DNA from 2 places in the Undibacterium sp. Dicai25W genome. Region 2 is predicted to be linked to the other one. Evidence: predicted binding sites of a transcription regulator. Region 2 holds the regulator's gene; the other holds the start of a gene.
The links. The regulator FliA, encoded in region 2, starts transcription of late flagellar genes. The targets are predictions, from matches to a motif close to CTAAAGTTTNNNNNNNNNNNGCCGNTA.

Region 1: a site for FliA is predicted at 2,066-2,092, ahead of ACO0KY_RS07095 (flagellin). Genes of this name have one in related genera too.

Annotation. Positions count from the first base shown of each region.
Region 1 covers NZ_JBMPOQ010000004.1:199,171-210,050, reverse strand. The annotation lists gene ACO0KY_RS07100 (flagellar protein FlaG) at 1-10, opposite strand, end outside; gene ACO0KY_RS07095 (flagellin) at 94-1,890, opposite strand; gene ACO0KY_RS07090 (tetratricopeptide repeat protein) at 2,269-4,470, shown strand; gene rfbF (glucose-1-phosphate cytidylyltransferase) at 4,467-5,240, shown strand; gene rfbG (CDP-glucose 4,6-dehydratase) at 5,237-6,295, shown strand; gene ACO0KY_RS07075 (dTDP-4-dehydrorhamnose 3,5-epimerase family protein) at 6,292-6,855, shown strand; gene ACO0KY_RS07070 (methyltransferase domain-containing protein) at 6,852-8,081, shown strand; gene ACO0KY_RS07065 (DegT/DnrJ/EryC1/StrS family aminotransferase) at 8,129-9,259, shown strand; gene ACO0KY_RS07060 (GNAT family N-acetyltransferase) at 9,256-9,903, shown strand; gene ACO0KY_RS07055 (hypothetical protein) at 9,903-10,550, shown strand; gene ACO0KY_RS07050 (GGDEF domain-containing protein) at 10,582-10,880, opposite strand, start outside.
Region 2 covers NZ_JBMPOQ010000006.1:41,189-52,068, reverse strand. The annotation lists gene flgC (flagellar basal body rod protein FlgC) at 1-100, opposite strand, end outside; gene flgB (flagellar basal body rod protein FlgB) at 146-526, opposite strand; gene flgA (flagellar basal body P-ring formation chaperone FlgA) at 726-1,436, shown strand; gene flgM (flagellar biosynthesis anti-sigma factor FlgM) at 1,554-1,871, shown strand; gene ACO0KY_RS08965 (flagella synthesis protein FlgN) at 1,874-2,362, shown strand; gene motD (flagellar motor protein MotD) at 2,413-3,177, opposite strand; gene ACO0KY_RS08955 (flagellar motor protein) at 3,188-3,928, opposite strand; gene ACO0KY_RS08950 (RNA polymerase sigma factor FliA) at 3,910-4,641, opposite strand; gene ACO0KY_RS08945 (MinD/ParA family ATP-binding protein) at 4,648-5,490, opposite strand; gene flhF (flagellar biosynthesis protein FlhF) at 5,483-6,769, opposite strand; gene flhA (flagellar biosynthesis protein FlhA) at 6,766-8,853, opposite strand; gene flhB (flagellar biosynthesis protein FlhB) at 8,850-10,001, opposite strand; gene ACO0KY_RS08925 (alpha/beta fold hydrolase) at 10,251-10,880, opposite strand, start outside.

The sequences.
Region 1 (10,880 bases), on a different contig from region 2:
GGATGTCCATGATCTTGTCCTTCAAAGTGATATTCCCCTGATCAATTGCTGATCAGGGGAATGTTTTACATCAATAGCTTATCAGGCGATTGATTAACGCAACAGAGCGAGAACACCGTTAGGTTGTTGGTTAGCCTGTGCCAAAATTGCTGTACCAGCTTGTTGTAACACTTGAGCACGTGTCATGTTCGCAGTTTCTGAAGCGAAATCGGCATCTTGAATACGGCTACGTGAAGATGACAAATTCAACTGAGAAGTTTGCAAACTGGTCACTGCGGAAGTGAAACGGTTTTGGTAAGCACCCAAAGAAGCGCGTGAACTGTTGACAGATGCTAGGGCAGCATCGATCGTTGCCAATGCGGATGTTGCGCCAGCTGATGATGTCAGATCCAGCGACGAGAGTCCGCCGCCAACGGTTACTGTTGCTGCTACTGCTGTAGTGCTTAAGCCAATATCGGTTGCAGCAACACTGACGCTTGCTTTTGTTGCTGTAGTACCAGTAGTGATACCTGTACCTGTTGCACCGTTTGCAGTAACGACAGTGTTGATTGTGCCGCCGGTCAAGGAAACGAGTGTTACTTTACCATTTGAGTCAGCTGATGCAGCAACACCTGTTTTCGATGTAATTGCATTGATTGCGTCCGCAGTGTTTTGTGCTTGAATATCAACACTTGCGGCAGACTTAACGGCACCAATATCGTAGCCGTTAATTGTCACGTCACCTGCAGCAACAGCAGTTCCTGATGTTGCTGCAGCACCAACCAATTTCGCTTCTGTACCATTGGCAACCTGGATACCATTTTGGCTTGTTGAACTCAATGTGACGTTTGCTGCGATTGTTGTAGTATAAACAGTAGCGGCAGCGCCACCAGTTGAGAGGCCGGTATTAGTATCGTTTGCACCAGCATTGGCTGATTTTTCAATCGTAATGTTACGTCCATCAGCTGCGCTCAAATTGACTGCGCCTGTTGTCGTGTCATAGGTTGCAGTAACACCAGTTTGAGAAGATTTTGCATTAATCGCTGCAGAGATCTGTGAACCGTGTTCAACCACTGTCGTTGCTGAGGATACGGCGCCAATGTCGACACCATTAATTTTAATATCGCCAGCAGACAAGGATGTTTTTGTCGTGATCGCTGTACCAGCCAGGAAAGTTGCTTGGGCTGTAGCGGATACGCCAGTGCTGCCAGTGGATTGATTAATGGCTGCCGCTTTAGCAATAGCGCTACCAGCGGAATCTTTGTAAGACACGCCATCAGCGGCTGTCGCGCCAATATTGACACCATTGATAACCAAAGAGCCAGCGCCGAGTGCTGTCGCTGTATCTGATGCGCCAGCTAATGAAGATGAGTAGCTTGAGCCAGAACCAACACCGAGTGAGCTGGATTTCGCGCTGGTGATCGCACCAACAGTGATCTGATCATTTGCTGTGCCATTGGCACCAACTTGGAAAGTCTGGTTTGCAAAAGTACCGTCGAGCAAATTCACACCGTTAAAGTTGGATGTGCTGGCAACGCGGTTAATTTCTGAGATCAGCTGACTTGCTTCATTATTCAACGCTGCGCGGTCAGATGCGCTGTTTGTGCCGTTGGCTGCCTGAACTGCCAAGTCACGAATACGTTGTAAGTTAGAACCGATTTGAGATAAGTCGCCCTCAGCAGTTTGCGCTAAAGAGATACCGTCGTTTGCGTTACGTGCAGCTTGGTTTTGACCGCCCAGCTGTGAAGTCATACGTTGAGAAATTGCCAGACCAGCGGCATCGTCTTTAGCGGAATTGATGCGCAAGCCAGAGGACAGACGTTGCATCGCAGTTTGCAATGATGATTGTGATGTGTTCAGGTTGTTTTGGGCAACCATCGATGCGATATTGGTATTGATGAATGAAGACATTTTAATACTCCTTGCCTAAGTTATTTAATTCGGGGTTTAAGCCTCAAACTTTGGTCTGTCCTGATGACTGTTGCACCGCCGTTGTTTAGGGTTACGGTCAAGTCTTAAAAACGTTTAGGACATTTCTGCAAATAAATATTATTTTTTTTGCTTAAGTTTTGAGACTTTTTCCGCTTGACGGCAAGGTTTTAAAATACTTTAGGGTGGAAATTGCACTGTTTTAATGCTTTTGTTTGATGTATGAAAAACAAAATACATCGTTAAAATGTATTTGATGTGCAATTGTATCTGCGTGGAAGCGATTATTTCGGCGGGTTAGGTGTATTTTGAGGGTATTGATTAGTGCGGTGCTTGAGCCACCATTGATGAGGAAAGTTGATGAAGTCTTCAAAAGCGAAAAAAGTCGGTATTAATGATGCCAGGCAATTGTTTAAAAACAATGAGCTCGAGAGCGCAAGGCAACTTTGTCTGGAGATTCTGGATACTTTCCCTCTTCATCCTGATGCGAATCTCCTCATGGCAAAAATCAGCCTGAAATCCGTTGAGCTTGATCGTGCATGGACCTTTTTGCAACACTACTTCTCTGTTGTGAAGGGATCGGCGGGTGATGTAAAAGTTTGCCACGCGTTACTCGATGCGTGCTTACTCCATCGACAATTGACGCTGATGGAGGCGATAAGTCTTTGGTTGACCAAGGCAAACGCCAAAGATGGCATTGCATGGAATTATTTCGCTATTAGTCTGTTTGAGCAGCAACGATTTGATGAGGCAGCTGATGCGGGAAGGAAAGCCGTTAGCTGCGAACCAAATAACCCTGGTGTTTTGCTGAGTCTGGGCGGTATCTTAAATATGCAGGGAAAGTATGCCGAGGCACTCCCGTTTCTGGAGCGGACAATAAAATTAGACCCCTTGTCGACAATGGGGAATAATAATTTGGGTAATGTTTACCGTGCGTTGGGAAGACCACATGACGCCATTCAATGCTTTTCTATTGCATTGAAAAATGGCTACGATCACGCCTTGATTCACAATAATATCGGGATCGCTTATAGCGATACGATGCAATTTGCCAATGCCATTGCCAGCTATGAGAAGGCAATTGAATTGCAGCCAGATTTGATGTCCGCCTATCCATCTTTGATTAATTTGTATGCTGATGCAGGCAGGGTAAAGGACGCTGTTGATCTTGCAAATGTGGCGCTCTCCAAATCAACAGATAACGCAAGGATCTGGTCTGCATACGGAAATACGCTACAAAAAGCGAATCAACTCGATGGTGCCATTGAGGCTTATATGCAAGCCCTGTTATTCGTTCAGGAATCGCAAGCAGATTTGACTCGCAGAATTTACAGCGCATTACTGTTCGCGTTGAATAATCATCCAGACCTACCTGCTGAAGTCATCTACGGCGCCTATGAGGAGTTTAACCAAAAATTTGGCCTGCCTTTTCATCACACCTGGCGCCCTTTTGAAAATAAGCGTGATCCAGATAAGCGCTTGCGTGTCGCTTATATTTCGCAAGCTTTTTACAATCAGGTTTGCAAATATCATTTACTGCCATTAATGGAGAACCATGATCATCGCCTACTAGAGGTTTTTGCTTACTCAGATCCGCCAAGTGAAGACGATGTGACGGCGAAATATAAAGCGTGCGTAGATTGCTGGGTGGACACAAAAGGCATGAGTGATGAAGAGGTCGCCAATAGGATACGGTCGGATCAGATTGATATTTTGATTGATATTAGTGGCCACTCGACGAATAACCGACTCGGTGTATTAGCAAGAAAGCCAGCGCCGGTGTCAGCGCATTGGTTGGATTTTGGTTATACGACTGGTTTGACAGCGGTAGATTATTATTTAACGGATAAGTACATAGCAAATACCAACTGTGATCATCTTTTCTCCGAAAAACTCTGGAGTCTCGAGAATAGTTCTGTGGTTTATCGGCCATATGGTGTTGCTGTCAGTCTGAATGAATCCCCATTCCTTAAGGATGGCATTATTACTTTCGGTACGTTGTCACGTTCAAATCGTATTACGCACAAAGTGGTCAGAGTGTGGTCTGCTATTCTTGACGCCATGCCAAACTCAAGACTAGTGATTAGTAGTAGTGATTTTTCCGATCCGAAAATTCAGGATGAGGTTGCAGCCCGGTTTATCAAGCATGGTATCGAGCGTTCACGTCTTGATATTGGTTATTCTTCGCCATCATGGTTACCGTTGCAAAAAATTGATATTGGCCTCGATTGCTTTCCACATAACTCTGGCACAACGTTGATTGAGACGTTGTTCATGGGTATTCCTTTCGTTACTTTGGCTGATCGTCCCTCTGTGGGGCGCATCGGTTCAAGTATTCTTGGTGCGGCAGGTCATCCAGAATGGATTGCGCATTCAGAGATGGAGTATGCAGAAAAAGTATTAACACTTGCTCACGATACCGAACTGCTTCAGCATTTGAGAAAAAATATGCGCGCTGAATTGATCAAGTCTCCGTTAATGGATGAAAAATTATTTGCTCATGATGTCGAAAATGCCTATCGTCAGATGTGGAAAATCTATTGCGAAAAGGAATCGGTATGAAAGCCGTCATACTCGCAGGTGGATTGGGAACCCGAATCTCTGAGGAGACACATCTTCGTCCGAAACCCATGATTGAAGTGGGCGGATATCCACTTTTATGGCACATCATGAAGAGTTATTCGGCGCATGGCATCAATGATTTTGTGATTTGTTGTGGTTACAAGGGCTACATCATCAAAGAATATTTTGCCAATTATTTTTTGCATATGTCGGACGTCACTTTCGATTTGGCGAATAATCAAATGGAGGTTCATGAACAACATGCTGAGCCTTGGAAGGTGACCTTGGTCGATACCGGAGCTGAAACTATGACTGGCGGTCGTCTTAAGCGAGTTGCAAACTATCTTAAGGATGAAGAAGCTTTTTGTTTTACCTACGGTGACGGCGTGTCCGATGTCGATATTGCGGCATCAATTGCTTTTCATCAAAAGCACGGAAAACTAGCCACTGTTACTGCTGTTTTGCCTCCAGGACGCTATGGTGCATTATTGAGGGATGGGGATAAGGTTGAAGGCTTTATAGAAAAGCCGCGTGGTGATGGCGGTTGGATTAATGGTGGCTATTTTATCTTGTCACCAAAGGTGATTGATTTCGTCAGCGATGATACAACGAGCTGGGAATTGGAACCGCTTGCAAATCTTGCTCAACAAGATCAGTTGAGAGCGTTCGAGCACAGCGGCTTTTGGCAGCCTATGGACACTTTGCGTGAAAAAACACTGCTCGAAGAGTTATGGCAGTCAGGCAGAGCCCCCTGGAAAACGTGGAAATGAGATTAGACAAAGATTTCTGGCGCGGGCGCCGCGTCTTATTGACCGGACATACTGGCTTTAAGGGAAGTTGGTTGGCCATTTATTTACATCAATTGGGTGCGAAGGTGACTGGCATAGCGCTTGCACCAGAGACTCAGCCTTCTTTATTTGTTGCGGCAGGAGTAGAAAAAATTCTTGCTCATCACGTGTGTGATATTCGCGAACAGCACAAACTCACTTCACTCATTCACACGGCACAGCCAGAAATTGTTTTTCATCTCGCTGCACAAGCATTGGTCAGAAAAAGTTATAAACTGCCAGTAGAGACCTTTGCGACCAACGTGCTGGGTACCGTGCATGTCTTAAATGCATTGCGCGGTTTGGAGTCTGTCAAAGCTGCGCTGTTGGTAACGACGGATAAAGTTTATAAAAATCCGGAACATGGTCATGCGTTCAGCGAAAACGACGAACTCGGTGGGCATGATCCATATAGCGCAAGTAAAGCGGCTTCAGAATTAATTATTGCAAGTTATCGTGATGCATATTTGAGTGATCAAGGCACTCAAATTGCCAGCGCACGGGCGGGTAATGTGATCGGTGGTGGTGATTGGTCGGAAGATCGGTTGTTGCCGGACGCAATCAGAGCGTGGCAATCGGGGCAGGTACTTGAAATAAGACGCCCTGAGGCGGTGAGGCCGTGGCAACATGTGCTTGAGCCGGTGTCCGCTTATTTGAGGCTCGCACAGGCGTTGGTAAGTCAACAGCTTCCTGGTGGGGCGTGGAATTTTGGACCCTCGCCAGAAGCTAATGCAACGGTACGGCAGGTGATAGATCTGGCACGACAAGCGTATGGTAGCGGTGAAATTAAGTATGCGAGTCAACTTGAAGGCGAGCACGAAGCCGCATTGCTGAGTCTGAATGTGGATAAGGCCCGTGACATGTTGGGAATTGAGCCACGTTTCGACCTCAACCACGCTGTCACAATGAGCATGCAATGGTACCGTGCATTCGCTGATGGCGCAGGTGCGTATCAGCTTTGTCTTAACGATATAGCGGCCTTTGAGGCGGTTGTATGAGTGAACGATTTCTACAGAGTTCAACACCTTTGTCTGGGCTAACATTGTTGAAACGCCTCCCCCTTGGAGATGCGCGTGGCTTTTTTGAACGAATGTTTTGCGATGAAGAATTGAGTGCGGCTGGTTGGCGAGGCGCAGTAAGGCAAATCAATCACACCTATACACAAAAACGGGGAACGGTTCGCGGCTTACACTTTCAGTTGCCGCCACACAGTGAGATGAAACTGGTTTCTTGCTTGCGAGGTGAAATATGGGATGTGGTTGTCGATGTGCGCAAAGGCTCGCCAACTTTTTTACACTGGCATGCTGAGCGGCTATCTGCAGAAAATCATTGTTCATTATTGATTCCGCAGGGCTTTGCGCACGGTTTTCAGACATTAACGGACGAGGTTGATCTGCTATATTGTCATAGCGAGGTTTATTCATCCGGATCAGAAACCGGGCTGTCAGTGACAGATCCGCGCTTGAACATAGTGTGGCCATTGCCAGTGCAAGAATTGTCCGGGCGAGATCAATCACATCCATTGTTGACTGACGATTTTAAAGGGGTTCAGTTGTGAAATGCAGACATTGTCAGGCACTATTGAATAACACCTTGCTGGATTTAGGCACTGCGCCTCCATCGAATGCCTATCTTCGACCAGAACAGTTACATGCTTCCGAAACGTGGTTGCCTTTACGCTTACTGGTCTGCGAATGTTGTTGGTTGGTGCAGACTGAAGATTTTACCGGACGGGAGGCACTTTTTGACGACGAATATGCTTACTTCAGTTCTTACTCCAGCACGTGGCTAAAGCATGCCGAGCAATATGTTTCAACGATGTGTGAACGTTTTAAACTTGGTAAACAAGATTGTGTCGTCGAGGTTGCTGCCAATGACGGTTACTTACTGCAGTATGTTAAAGCGGCGAATATTCCTTGTTATGGTATTGAGCCTACCGCCAGCACCGCTGCTGTGGCGAGAGAGCGAGGAATAGAAATTCTTTCGGATTTTTTTGGCCAAGATTTAGCCTCTACGCTCGCCAGCGAAGGACGGCAAGCCGACCTGATGGTAGCCAATAATGTGTTGGCGCATGTTCCTGATATCAATGATTTTGTTGCTGGGTTTGCTACCTTGCTTAAGCCAAGCGGCACGGCGACTTTCGAATTCCCACATCTGTTGCAGATGGTACAGGGACTGCAGTTTGACACTGCTTACCATGAACATTATTCGTACTTGTCTCTGACCGCAGTACAGCGTATTTTTGCGGCTAATGGTTTGACCATATTTGATGTGGAAGAATTACCGACGCATGGCGGAAGCTTACGTGTCTATGCGCAACGTTCCGACTCTGGGGAGCACATCGCTACTTGCGCCGTATCGCAACTGCTACAGAAGGAAAGTCAACTTGGAATGACCAGTTTAACTTTTTATACTACATTCCAGGATCAAGCTGAAAAAATTAAACACGAAGTTTTGCGCTTTCTGTTGGATTGCAAACGCGATGGCTTACGCGTGGCTGCCTATGGTGCTGCAGCCAAAGGGAATACGTTACTCAATTTTGCTGGCGTACGAAGTGATTTATTGAGCTATGTCGTTGATGCCAATCCGCATAAGCAAGGTAAATACCTTCCGGGTAGCAGAATCCCGATCGTAGATGTACCTTTTCTTATTCGGGAGCGTCCAGATCGAATTTTGATTTTACCTTGGAATTTAAGAGACGAAATTTCTAAGGAGTTAAGGCAGGTATGTCATTGGGAACCACGGTTTGCTGTTGCGATCCCTGAAATACATACATTTGAATAAGCACTGTAGTGAATATTGATCAACGTGAAATTGTTAGGAGACAAAAAATGATTCCCGTATTTAAGCCATTGATAGAACAAGAAGAAATCAACGCCAGTAAAGAATCTTTGGAAATGGGTTGGTTGGGAATGGGAAGCTATGTTTCTCAGTTTGAGCAAAAAGTAAAAGAAATTATCGGTGCAGAAGATCGCTATGTTGCTGCAGTAAGTACTGGTACAGCTGCTTTGCATATTGCCTTGTTAGTGGCGGGCGTCTCAAAAGGGGATGAAGTCATCGTTGCTTCTTTTAATTGTTCAGCTGATTTTCAGGCGATCGGATGGGTTGGCGCAGACATCGTATTTTGTGATTGCAATGATGATACGTTGGAACTTGATTTGGTTAAGGCAGAAGAGCTTGTAACAGCAAAAACTAAAGCCATTATTGTCATGGATTACGATTGTATTTTGTCAGATCATGAGGGAATTGCCGCATTCGCCAAAAAGCACAATCTACGCGTTATCCACGATGCCGCGCATTCATTTGGCTCGGCATACAAAGGTAAGCCAGTAGGCAGCTTTTCAGATATTTGTGTTTTCAGCCATGACCCAGTAAAAACAATCACCTGTTTGGATGGCGGTACTGTTGTCGTAAAGACAGAAGAAGAATTAAAGTATGTGCATGAGTTACGTTTGCTAGGCATGCAGCAACCCTCTTCAGTGATGTACCAGAATCAACGTGCCTGGACTTTTGATGTTGAGCGTGTTGGTTTTCGCTACCACATGTTAAACATGCATGCTGCCATTGGTGTTGCTCAGTTGGGTAAGTTGGATGTGATCTCAACTAGTAGACGTGAAGCATCCAGGTATTACAATGAACTGTTAAAAGACGTTCCCCATGTCAGAGTTCCAAAGACCAATTTTGATGAAGTAAATCCGTTTTTATATTACATCAGAGTGCCAGCAGAACAACGGGATGACTTACGCGCAGAATTAAAGAAAAATGGTGTCGATACAGGCATTCATTGGCAGCCAGGACATTTGTTCTCTCTGTGGAAAAATTGCAAGGCCGGGAATCTTGATGTGACTGATAAGGTCGGTAAAGAAATTCTCTCTTTACCGCTTCATTCTAAAATGCCGTTGAGCGTGGTAAAAGAAGTGGCTGAACAAGTGCGTGCTTATTTTGAAGCGAGAGAAAAATGAACACTGGATTGTCAGTTGGAAAAAACCTCCTGCATTATATTAAAGAAAGTTCAGGATTAAATAAGACCAATTTTGTTATCCCGGTAGGTAAGCCAGTACGTGCTTATTTGCGAGTTATACCAACGCTACCAAGTCAGCATGATCCTCTCGATTTGCAACTGTTGAGCGACTGGAGGAACAAATACGTTAAATCATTCCTGACTGAATTTCGCGCGTATCCGGAACGCACAGCCAAATGGCTTTCCGAATACGTTCATAAAAATGAAGGCAAAATTTTATTTATGCTGGTGACGCTTGACGGCGAGCGCTTGGGACATATCGGTTTAGCTTTTATTGATTGGGACACTGGTTACGGTGAAGCGGATGCGATCGTCAGTGGCGGGGCATCTCCCTACGGTTTGATGAAGCTGGCATTGCAAACAACCTTGAAGTGGGCGAAAGAGCAATTGTCACTAATTTCGCTTGGTGTTCGCGTCAGATCCGACAATACGGCCTTAGATTTCTATAGAAAAGTTGGGTTTCAAGAAGTCAAGCGCGTTCCTCTGAGGATCGAGAAGGTCGGTGATGATACTAATTGGTATGAAGATGAGGGATTAGTGGAATTCGACGCTGCGTTGGTGTATATGATTTATCGGAGTGAATAATGGATATCGTTCATCTTGGGAGGAGTGGATTATTACGTTACCTGGAGAATCAACTTAATTCCTTCTTCCCGGATGGAAAAAATAGCCGTGATGTTTTAGAGAAGTATATTGATGAAGCGCTCGTGAGAACCGGTAATTGTATTAATCGAGTAAAAATGTGGACTCCGGATAAATTTAATTATCTGCATTCCACTCAATACTGCATGTTTTTATATTATTTAAGCAATAGTATTCATAGAAACGAACATCAGCCTGATATTTGCACAAAGTTGTTTTACCTAAACAAAGCGCTCAACGGCATCGACCTGTTCTATGAGATTGAAATGCCACCGGTTTTCTTTATCGGGCATTCTGTGGGGATTGTATTAGCTAAAGCTACCTACGGGAATTATCTGGTTCTCTATCAAAATTCGACTGTAGGTAAAAATCACGGCGCCGCACCGGTATTGGGCGAGGGGGTAATTATGTACCCCAACTCGGCGATTATCGGGGATTGTAAAGTTGCTGATCGTAGCGTTATTTCGCAGGGCGTGAGTGTTATAAGTAGAGATACTCAAGCTAACTCGCTCGTTTTCCAAAAAGATGGTGGTGAATTAGTCTTTAAAAAAGATCAGCGTGACATACTGGCTGATTTCTTTCGTTTCTGAATAAAAGAGTTGGTTCGCGACGCTCGACACGTTAATCCGCCATCGCAACCCGATTTTTCCCTGACTGTTTCGCTGAATACATTGCTTTGTCCGCTCGTTTGATCAAGGCTTCTTGTGTCTCACGTGGTGCGCGCAGTGCAACACCGGCGCTGAATGTGATGAATAAGCGTTTCTCATCAGCGGTAAAGAAATGCTTAGTCAACTCGCGTTGCACTCTTACCATTGCCTGCGATGCTTCCTCAAGCTGAGTTTCAGGCATGATAATGACAAACTCTTCACCACCATAGCGTGCAATGACGTCGATAGAGCGTAGGGTTTGCTTTACGATAC
Region 2 (10,880 bases):
CGCTATCCGCATTGGCGAGGTTACTCGATACAGCGTTCAAACGCTGAGCTTGCGCACTCATCGCTGAACCAGCAACATTAAAAACATTAAATAGCGACATAACAATTACCCCTTATCATCCCCGATTACTCTTATGTAATTCCACTCAACCCTGAATAGCAGCAAGCATATTGCGTATTTGCATGTTAATCATCGTCAAGCCAGCCTCATATCGAACCGCGTTATCTGCAAATGCATTTCTCTCGACATCCATATCAACCGTATTGCCATCCACGTTCCCCTGCACCATATTGCGAAACTGAGGAGTAATACCATCCAAGGTCCTTGTCGAATCCAAATGCTGGTCTGATGTTTTGGCTAAGGCAGTTGCTGATTGATGCGCATTGACTTGCAATTTACTTTTGAGCACTTCATTGAAATCAATATCGCGAGCCTTGTAGTTCGGGGTGTCAGCATTCGCAATATTGGATGCAAGTAATTGCTGGCGTAACCCGCGAACTGATAAGGCTGTTTGTTGAAACTGCATCAAGTCATCTAGCTTGCTCACAACCCATCCCCCTCATCAGAAACTCAAATAATACTTTTCTCTTCTTTGCATGATAGGTGAGATGCCACCAATTCAAATCGACAATCAAAGGCAAGAAATACCCCTTATTTGTTAGATCGAGCGTCGTAACATTGACTAAACTGAGTGCGTTGGAATGCTGGTACTACTGAAAGTAACTATGAACCGTTTAGCAAAATTCATCATGGCCCTGATTGGCTTGCCATTATCGATTTCGCATCCAATGGCAGCAGAAATGACTGAGTCCAGACAAGATCACGATAGAATCAGGCAAATCGCTAGTGAATATTTGCAGCAACTATCGACTGCACAACCAGGAGTGGCTGACATCTCAGTCGGTCCTGTTGATAGTCGTCTGAATTTATCTGAATGCCAGGCTTTGGTTCCTTTTCTGCCGACTGGCAGCAAAGCTTGGGGAAAGACGACCGTTGGAGTCCGCTGCACTGCACCAAGCGCATGGACGATTTACCTCAGAGCAAATGTTCAAATTACCGCAGAATACTACGTGGCAGCACATTCCTTAACAAAAGGACAAGTTCTGGCGATTGACGATCTCAGCAAAATCAAGGGCGAAATTTCAAACTTACCCGTTGGGTTTATCAACAATCCCGACCAAGCGATAGGTAGAGCAATACAAATATCAGTATCTTCTGGCACCCTTTTGCGCCTCGACTCACTTAAAAATCCTGCCGTGATTCAACAAGGACAGTCCGTACGGGTCATTAGCAGAGGTAACGGTTTTGAGGTAACCACTGATGCACAAGCAATAACCAATGCATCAGAAGGACAAATAGCTAAAGCAAAAACCGCAAATGGTGTTACGCTGAGTGGGGTCGCGAAAGCAGGTGGAATCATTGAAATTAGTAATTGAACTCAGAAAATAAGTGGCTACGCCGCAATTTTTTCATCAACATAACTAAAGTTTAAAAATACCGAGCCGATAACCCGAATGTAGAAGTAGATAATTCCCACTATCGAGGGTATCGCTGTGAAAATTGATGACATACTAAATAAAACCGCTACGACGCCGGCATCCACCGGTCCGCAGCAGGCGCGCGCCGATGTTGCGCAAGAATCGACGGTAGCTACACCAGCCGCACCAAGTACGAATGTGCAGTTGTCGCCGCTATCATCACAATTACAAGCACTGCAAAGCACACAAGCTAGCAGCTCTGTATTTGCGACAAAAAAAGTCGAAGAAATTAAATTGGCCATTTCAGAAGGCCGTTTTCAGGTCAACTCTGAAAAGGTTGCCGATGGTCTTCTGGAGTCCGTGAAAGATTTAATCAACTCAAGAAAACGTTAAAAATGACACAAGCAAGCGCACAAGATATCGCTATCCAACAAAGCCTGACAGAAGAAACCGAAGCGATGAATGCACTTGCCGCACTACTCAAGAAAGAGCAGTTAGCGCTATCTAACGGCGATTTAAACACTCTCAATCAGACCACGGCAAACAAAAGTGATTTGTTACGTCACATTGTAGAACTTGAAAAAACACGAGGAATCCATCTCAGCGCTCTCGGTTTTGCCAATAAACCTGAAGGAATGCAGGATTATTTGAACAAATATCCTGACAACATCACGACGGCGCAACTTTGGAAAGATTTATTGAGCGTTTCAGAACAAGCCAAAGAAGACAATCGGACCAACGGCCTGTTAATTAATCGCCGGCTATCGCAAAACCAGGCTGCTTTAGGTGTACTCGGCCACGGCAATAGCGCAGGCGCGCTTTATGGGCCAACTGGGCAGGCATCGCTAGGCTCAGCAAACATCAAGGGCACAGCTCCCCGCTAAAACAAAAACAAGGCAACGATAAGAATAAAGCTCAAAGTGATTTGGGCTTTTTATTTGACGGGAACATCCACCACAGGTTCAGGCAATACAGCTAACACCGTCACAGTCACACGCCTATTCCTAGATCGACCCTCGGGAGTATCATTTGAATCTACCGGTTGCTTTGCACCTTGCCCGACAGCTGTTACCCGATTTTCATCGACGCCATTTTCAGTTAGCAAACGAGCTACAGTACTCGCACGGACTGCAGACAACTCCCAATTTGACGGAAAAATAGAATTTTTTATAGGTATATTGTCCGTATGCCCTTCGACCTGTATCGCATGGGTATCAATTTTCAATACTGAAGCAATTGCGGTCAACGCCTGAATAGAGTCCGCGCTTAATTTTGCCTCCCCAGTGGGAAACAGCAGACTTGCATTAATTTCAATCGTGACGCCGCGACTAGTCTGTGTGACGCGAACTTTACCCTCCCTGACCAGCGGCTCCAGTACCGCCATAATATCGCGCGCAACTTCGGTCATTTGACTGCGCTCTCTACGCAAAGCCTCACTCGCTCTTTGCTTCACTAGCGGCAGCGGCGCTAGCTTGAGTAAATCTTCGGGGGTAGCCGTCGTCAAAGTTGGGGAGACTGGCTTAGCATTACTAAATGCACCAGTGAGTGAATTTGACAAAACACGGTATTTACCTTCATTGAGAGACGAAATAGCATACATCACCACAAAAAAAGCAAAAAGCAAGGTAATAAAATCAGCATAAGAAACCAACCACCGTTCATGGTTGTCAGGTTCCTCATGAAATTTTCTTCTCGCCATAGATGAATGCCTAGTTTTTGTGGTTAGCGACACGCTCTTCTACAACCCTGGGGCTATCACCCAAAGCAATACTGTAGAAAATATCAGACAACATCTCTCTGCGAACAATTTCTTTGCTAATAATTTCTTTGAGCTTATTACTGACAGGCAAAAAAAGTAAATTAGCCAAGCCGACGCCGTAGATCGTTGCCACAAAAGCAACCGCTATACCACCACCCAACTTTGCCGGATCAGTTAAATTTTCCATTACGTGAATTAATCCAAGTACAGCACCCAAGATGCCTATCGTGGGAGAATAACCGCCTGCAGATTCCCAGATCTTTGCCGCCTGACGCTGCTCCATTTCAAACAAAGAAATATCAACATCCAAAATATCCTTGAGACGCACCGGATCAACGCCGTCAATAACCAAACGTAAGCCTTTACTGATAAATGGATCTTTGGCTGTATCCATATACCGTTCAAGACTTAAGAAACCTTCTCTTCTGGCAACAACACTCCATATCAATGCGTCCTGAACGTTCTTCCGACTATTGTCTGGCGGTTCAGAAATGACCCAACGCAACATAGAAACACCGCGTTGAAACGTAGTCATCCGACTTTGCAACAATACTGCACCGATGGTACCAAGGACGACGATAACAAATGCAGCAGGCTGCAAGAGAGATGCCAGATTACCGCCCTCCATCAATTGGCCAGCACCGATTCCAATCACGACCAGAAGAAATCCCGCTACGCTAGCCCAGTCCACGCCTTCTCCCTTAAATAAACTCTGAGCCTGGCAACTGCCTGGCTATGTAATTGAGACACCCTGGATTCAGAGACTCCCATGACCGCGCCAATTTCTTTGAGATTTAATTCCTGCTCGTAATACAGCCCCATGAGCAGTTTTTCCCGTTCAGGCAAATTATCAATCGCACCGATCACCGCATCCCGAAAATCCTCGTTGAGCAAGTCTTGTAATGGGTCTCCCGAACTATCAGAGCAATAGTGATCTAAAAAGTGTTCTTTGGTATCAGCATCATGAAAGTCTTCATAGTAAACAAGTTGATGTCCACCGCTATCACCTAGCATGTCCTGATATTCGCCTAGCGTCAATTTCAGAGATTTTGCCACCTCTGTTTCAGTTGGGGGTCTGCCAAGTTTTTGCTGCAAGACATTCATTGCAGTTTCTATCTTACGCATACTTTGACGTACGCCTCTAGGCAGCCAATCGGTATTACGCAATTCATCAAGCATTGCGCCACGAATGCGCTGCACCGCATACGTTTCAAATTGCGCGCCATGCGTATCTTCGTAGCGATTAACAGCGTCTAACAAGCCTATCATGCCAGCTTGCACTAAATCATCCACCTCGACGCTTGGAGGCAAGCGTGCTTTCAACTGGTAAGCCAAACGCTTAACCAGAGGCGCATGCTCCCTCAGGAGAAAATTTTTATCTGATTTTCCGCTAGCGGTGTACATAGTAAATTAAATTCCGAGACCGACACCAAGCTCAGGTACACCCTCAAAAGACATAACAGAACAAGCAGAATTAACAAGCTGTGCCGCCAAGCGAGAAAAAGCAACCGATGCGCGTGCTTTTGGAAAAGCATCAATCACCGACTGCCCCAAACTGGCAGCCTTCCTGACATGATCATCTTCCGGGACATATCCAATATAGTTCAAAGGTACGGCAAGATAGCGATTAGCAGCTTGCGCCATATTCGTATAGATCAAAGTTGCCTCCTTTTCGGACACCCCAGAAACCAAAATACTAAAAGAACGCCTACCTAATCGACCACTCATCCGCTTAATTAAGCCGTAGGCGTTTTTAATCGCCGTCGGATCTGAAGACACCTGAATTACCACCTCGCTACTATCTAAAGCAGCGAGAGGAAAAGCATCATCCGCGTCAATACTGCTATCAACAACAACCAAATCTGAACGATGGGTCACAATATCAAAAACTCTCGCCAATCGCCTAGAAATTTCTGGCGTCAACCCTGAGAGCATATGCGCTTCACGCGATAACATCGTTACCGACAGTCCTGACGCTACTATTTTAATAGCATCTTGCATTGTACGCTGTTGTCGCGCGACATCCAATAAGGTCTTGCTTTTTTGCGCATTTAACCATGCCCCGACGCTATTTCCAGAGGATCTTGCATCCAACATCATTGTTTGCTGCCCCTGGCGCGCCAAAGAGACGCCCAAATTCACCAACATGGCACTTTTATCGTCCTCTTTCAGCGCTGACAAAAACGTAAACACACGCGGCTTTGGTACTGCCAACATACGACGCAAACCTTCTGCCTGATCAATATTAACCAAAGGACACCTCCTCAGAAGCAGACGAGATTTGCCCCTTAGACGTAGCAACAGCGGCAGACATCAACAATGGCAATTCCTCATCCAGGTAGCGAAATGCCGCAGTTTCTCGCTTCAGTTTGAAAGCGCGGTCAATCAAGTGCTGTTTATTCGCTACATGTAAATCTTCAGGAACGCGTTGACCGCTGGCAACATAATACAAAGTCAGCTTCTGACGTATAGCAATATCCAAAGCACCACCTATGGTCGCCGCCTCATCGAGTTTAGTCAAAATACATCCAGCCAGTCCAGTGCCTTGGTACGCGCGTACCACCTCACTTAAGGTCTCGCCAGTAGAGGTCGCATTCAGACATAACAAGCGTTTTACTTCAGCATCCGCACCAGACAACATAGCAACCTGATCTGTCACCATTTTGTCGCGCTGACTCACACCAACAGTATCAATTAATACAGTATGTTTATTTTTGAGCTCGGACAACGCAATACGCAAATCGCTTTCATCTTTTACCGCATGTACCATCACGCCCAAAATTTTCCCATAAATGCGCAGCTGTTCATAGCCGCCAATACGATAGCCATCAGTCGTGATTAATGCCAATTTTGATGGACCATGACGCATTACACAACGCGCTGCCAGCTTCGCTGTTGTCGTTGTTTTGCCAACGCCAGTGGGGCCTACCAGAGCGTACACCCCACCCTTTTCCAAAATCTCACTCTCATTATCAATGGCAGATAAATTGCGCGCCAAAATAGATTTAATCCATTCTATGCCGCTTTGAGCCGACTCATTATCAGGCATCTTGCCCACCATAAAACGCGATAAACTTGCACTCAAACCAGTAGCTAACATTTCTCTGAGTACTTCTGCTTTTTGTGGTTGACGCTGCTGCGTATTTGCCCACGACAATTCGGCCAATTGCGATTCAAGCATGGTGCGCATAGAACGAATTTCGCTCATCATGTCTGACATTTCATTAGCACTGGCAAACGCTGGTGCAATCCGTGGCTGCTCAATCACTGCTTGAAAGGCAGGTGTCGAGGATGACTTGCTCTCCGCACGAAAAGGCGGAGTAATACGCGGCACATCGGGCACTTCGGCAATGCCGCTACGGACACTCACAGCCGGAGGAATAGCATTGACCACATCGCCTTCCATCGCCAAAATTTCGACCTTACCGTCAACATTACGATTCGATAAAATTACTGCATCGGCACCTAATGCCTCTCTCAGCATGCGCAGCGCTTCACGCGACGTATTGGCAGTAAATTTTCTTACGTTCATGACTGACCTCCGACAAGACTAGTAACTTTAATTGTTTTTGTTTCTGGTAATTCAGCGTGTGACAAGACTTTTAATTGCGGCAAGGTACGGCGCAAGAATCGCGACAAAAGTGTGCGCAGTGGCGCTGGCACCAGCAACACTGGCGTCACGCCAATTTGCTCCTGATGTTTGGTCGCAATTTCAGCCTGGCTCGACAAGGTATCAGCAAGACCAGGCTCTATACCCGAACCATCAGCACCACCCGTATTGAGTGCCTGCATTAACAAACGCTCAAGGCGACTATCGAGTGCCATTACAGTTAACTCATTCGTCCCGGGGAAAATTTGCTGAACAATTGCACGCCCTAAAACCACGCGAACATGTGCCGTCAATTCGTTCGCATCTTGCGTATGCATTGCATACTCGGACAAAGCCTCAATGATTGAGCGCATATCCCGAATATGAACACCTTCCAGTAGTAAATTTTGCAGCACTTTTTGCAAAGTAGAGAGAGACAGCATTTTTGGTATTAAATCTTCGACCATTTTTGGCATCTCTTTTGACAAATGATCTAACAGTAATTGAACTTCCTGACGTCCCAGCAATTCAGCTGCATGGGTAGTGATCAAGTGATTCAAATGCGTTGCAATCACAGTACTTGCATCGACGACTGTATAACCCAGAGTCTGCGCATGCTCTTTCATTCCTGAATCAATCCATACCGCAGGCAAACCAAAAGCAGGATCAGTTGTCGGCACACCAGGTAAAGTGCCCGCCACCATGCCAGGATTGATTGCCAAAAATTGACCATTCATTGCCTCACCAGAACCAACCTCAACCCCCTTGAGTGCAATTTTATAAGCGGACGGTTTCAATTCGAGATTGTCGCGGATATGCACTGGAGGAGATAAGAATCCAACTTCCTGAGCAAATTTTTTGCGAATACCTTTAATACGACGCAACAATTCACCACCTTGCGCTTTATCGACCAAAGGAATGAGGCGATAACCAACTTCAAGTCCCAAAGTATCAACAGGCAAAACGTCCTGCCATGTCGCCTCTTCCATTTCCGGCGCCTGTATAACCGGCGCTTCCTGCTTGGTCGGCTCTTGTGCGGCGACGTCCATACGCTTGCGTACTACGTACCCAGAGCCGCCCATGACTGCTGCCAGAAGAATAAAAGCAATATGAGGCATGCCTGGGATGATGCCCATACCACCGATAATCCCTGCAGAAATAAACATTACTTGTGGCTTTGCAAATAACTGCCCGATCAACTGCCCACTAATATCTTGATCACTGGCGACGCGAGAAACCACAACACCGGCCGCGGTTGAAATAATCAAAGAAGGAATTTGCGCCACCAATCCATCACCAATTGCTAACAAGGTATAGTTTTTGAGTGCATCAGCAAAATCCAAATCATGCTGAACCATACCAACGACTAAACCACCAACAATATTAATTACTGTCACCATAATGCCGGCTACCGCATCACCACGAACGTATTTACTCGCACCGTCCATCGCGCCATAGAACTCAGCCTCTTGCGCTACTTCGGTACGACGACGACGCGCCTCTTGCTCCGCAATTAAGCCAGCGTTCAAATCAGCATCAATCGCCATTTGTTTACCAGGCATCGCATCCAAAGCAAAACGTGCACCGACTTCAGCAATACGACCTGCACCTTTAGTCACCACAGTGAAGTTAATGATGGTCAAAATCACGAACACAACGATACCCACCGCGTAATTTCCACCGATCAAAAAATGCCCGAACGCCTCAATGACTTTACCCGCAGCATCAGGGCCAGTATGCCCTTCTGTAAGAACGACACGTGTAGACGCCACGTTGAGCGACAAACGCAACATGGTACTTACCAGCAAAACAGTAGGAAACACCATGAAATCAAGCGGCTTCACCGTATAAAGACTGGTCAGCAAGACGATGATCGCAATTGCGATATTAAAGCTGAAAAAGATATCCAACGCGAATGCTGGCAAGGGCAAAATCATCATTGCCAGCATCAAGATAATCAGAAGAGGTGCGGCCAGCGCCCGACCATTGAGCCCGCTTAACCACATTGGCAATTTCAGGCTATTCATTCAACAACTCCTAACTGATTATTTGGATCCAATTCTTCTGGTACTTTTAATTCTCGGGGCTCTTCTGGTCTGGAACCGCCATCACGACGATACGTCCTTAATTGATAAACGTAGGCCAGGACCTCTGCTACCGCGCCATACAAAGCTTCCGGAATCTCATCCCCCAGATCGGTATGCTTAAATAAGGCACGTGCTAATGGCGGGGCTTCTAGCATTGGAATATTGTGCTCTTTAGCGAGCTCACGAATTTTTGCTGCGACTTCGTCCGCACCTTTAGCCACAACCTTAGGTGCGCCATTTCCACCTTCGGTATATTTCAGCGCCACCGCAAAATGGGTCGGGTTAGTCACAACGACATCAGCCTTAGGAATCTCTGCCATCATGCGACGACGTGCCATTTCACGCTGTTGCTGACGAATCTTGGCTTTAATTTGAGGATTACCGTTGGCTTCTTTTGATTCCTGAATAACTTCCTGACGCGTCATCTTCAATTTATTTGCGTACTGCCACATTTGATAAGGTGCATCGATTGCCGCAATCAATACCAAAGCACCAACAATAGAAATGAAACAAACCAGCAACATATGACCAACGTGCGGAATACTCGAAGCGACATCCTCCATAGGCAAGGCAAAGATCGCTTCTTTTTGTTGTGTAATGACAATCCAGGCGACCCAGCCAACCAAAATCGTTTTCACTATGGCCTTAAGCAATTCGACCAAGGCACGCACAGAAAACATATTCCCTAAGCCGGAAATTGGATTCATGCGACCAAAGTTTGGTTGAATTGCTTTTGCGCTAAACAACCAACCACCAATCAAAACCGGCGATCCCAATGCAACCACGATCAACACCCCAGCCACCGGCGCAAACGCGATCAAAACGGATAGCAAACTCGCCGCAGCTTTAGATATCAGTAGATTAAAATCAAAGGCGACAGCACGCTCAAGAGTGAGTCCGGAGATCAAACTTTGCTGCAATTGCCCGACTAAACCACCGCCCATCGCCCAAAATGCGCCACCAGCCGCAAATAAAATGGCACAGGTGGAGAGCTCGCGTGAACGCGGCACATCCCCCTCTTCGCGCGCCTGCTCAAGGCGCTTCGACGAGGCCGGTTCAGTTTTCTCGAGATCGCTTTCTTCGGCCATCGCCGACTCCTGTCATTTCCACGAAGCAATAATCGCTTCGATTGCGTAAATTTACAGGTGAGATTATTGAATATTCAGAAAGACTTAGATGCGATGAACAAGGGAGTAAACACCCGTTTGTTCAGCACTAAGCGATGAAAAGAAGGAAATTGCGCCACATTCAGTAATCCTGTCGCGGACTTGGGTAAGCGATGTGATTGATTTCATGCAAAAATTAGAGCATGACGGCCTGCCATCAACCAGATATGACTACTCACCTTTAATTGCCTTAGCCAATAAAGGCCAAACCACCTGATGAGAATGTCTAAACCAATCAATATGGCCGAGACTTTTTAAGCCAACTTGTGCAGGTTGAATTTTAAAGACCTGTTTGCTGGCATGTGGGAACGTACGCATGAGATCGTCCACTGTAGCGTCATTCGCAATGTCATCATCTCCCGCATAAAATGCAATGATGGGCATACGAATTTGATTGTGAAAATCAATCTCAGGCTTACCTTTCGTTGCATTCGTCGCATAACCTCCTGCTGCGCACCAAATTCCCCATTGATAAGCAGCAACCGCTGGCAAATTTTCTCCCAGACCGATGATCGCCGTCGGACCATAACCAAGTAGCTTAATGCCCACCGGAACAAAAAAACGCAAGCCCCACATGGCCTTAAGCCGGAACGCTAAACGCAAACCAGCAAACCATCCTGTCGAAATAGACACACCGACAACGCGCGCTATGCGCGCATGATTTGACATCAAGCCCATCATTTGCCCGCCAGCACTATGTCCCAGCAATACCGCCTGTTCGTGACCGGTACGATTTAATAAGCATTCCAAAGCCGCGACTTGATCCAGTCGCCCCCAATCGGTCAGACTAGCTTTAGAGTC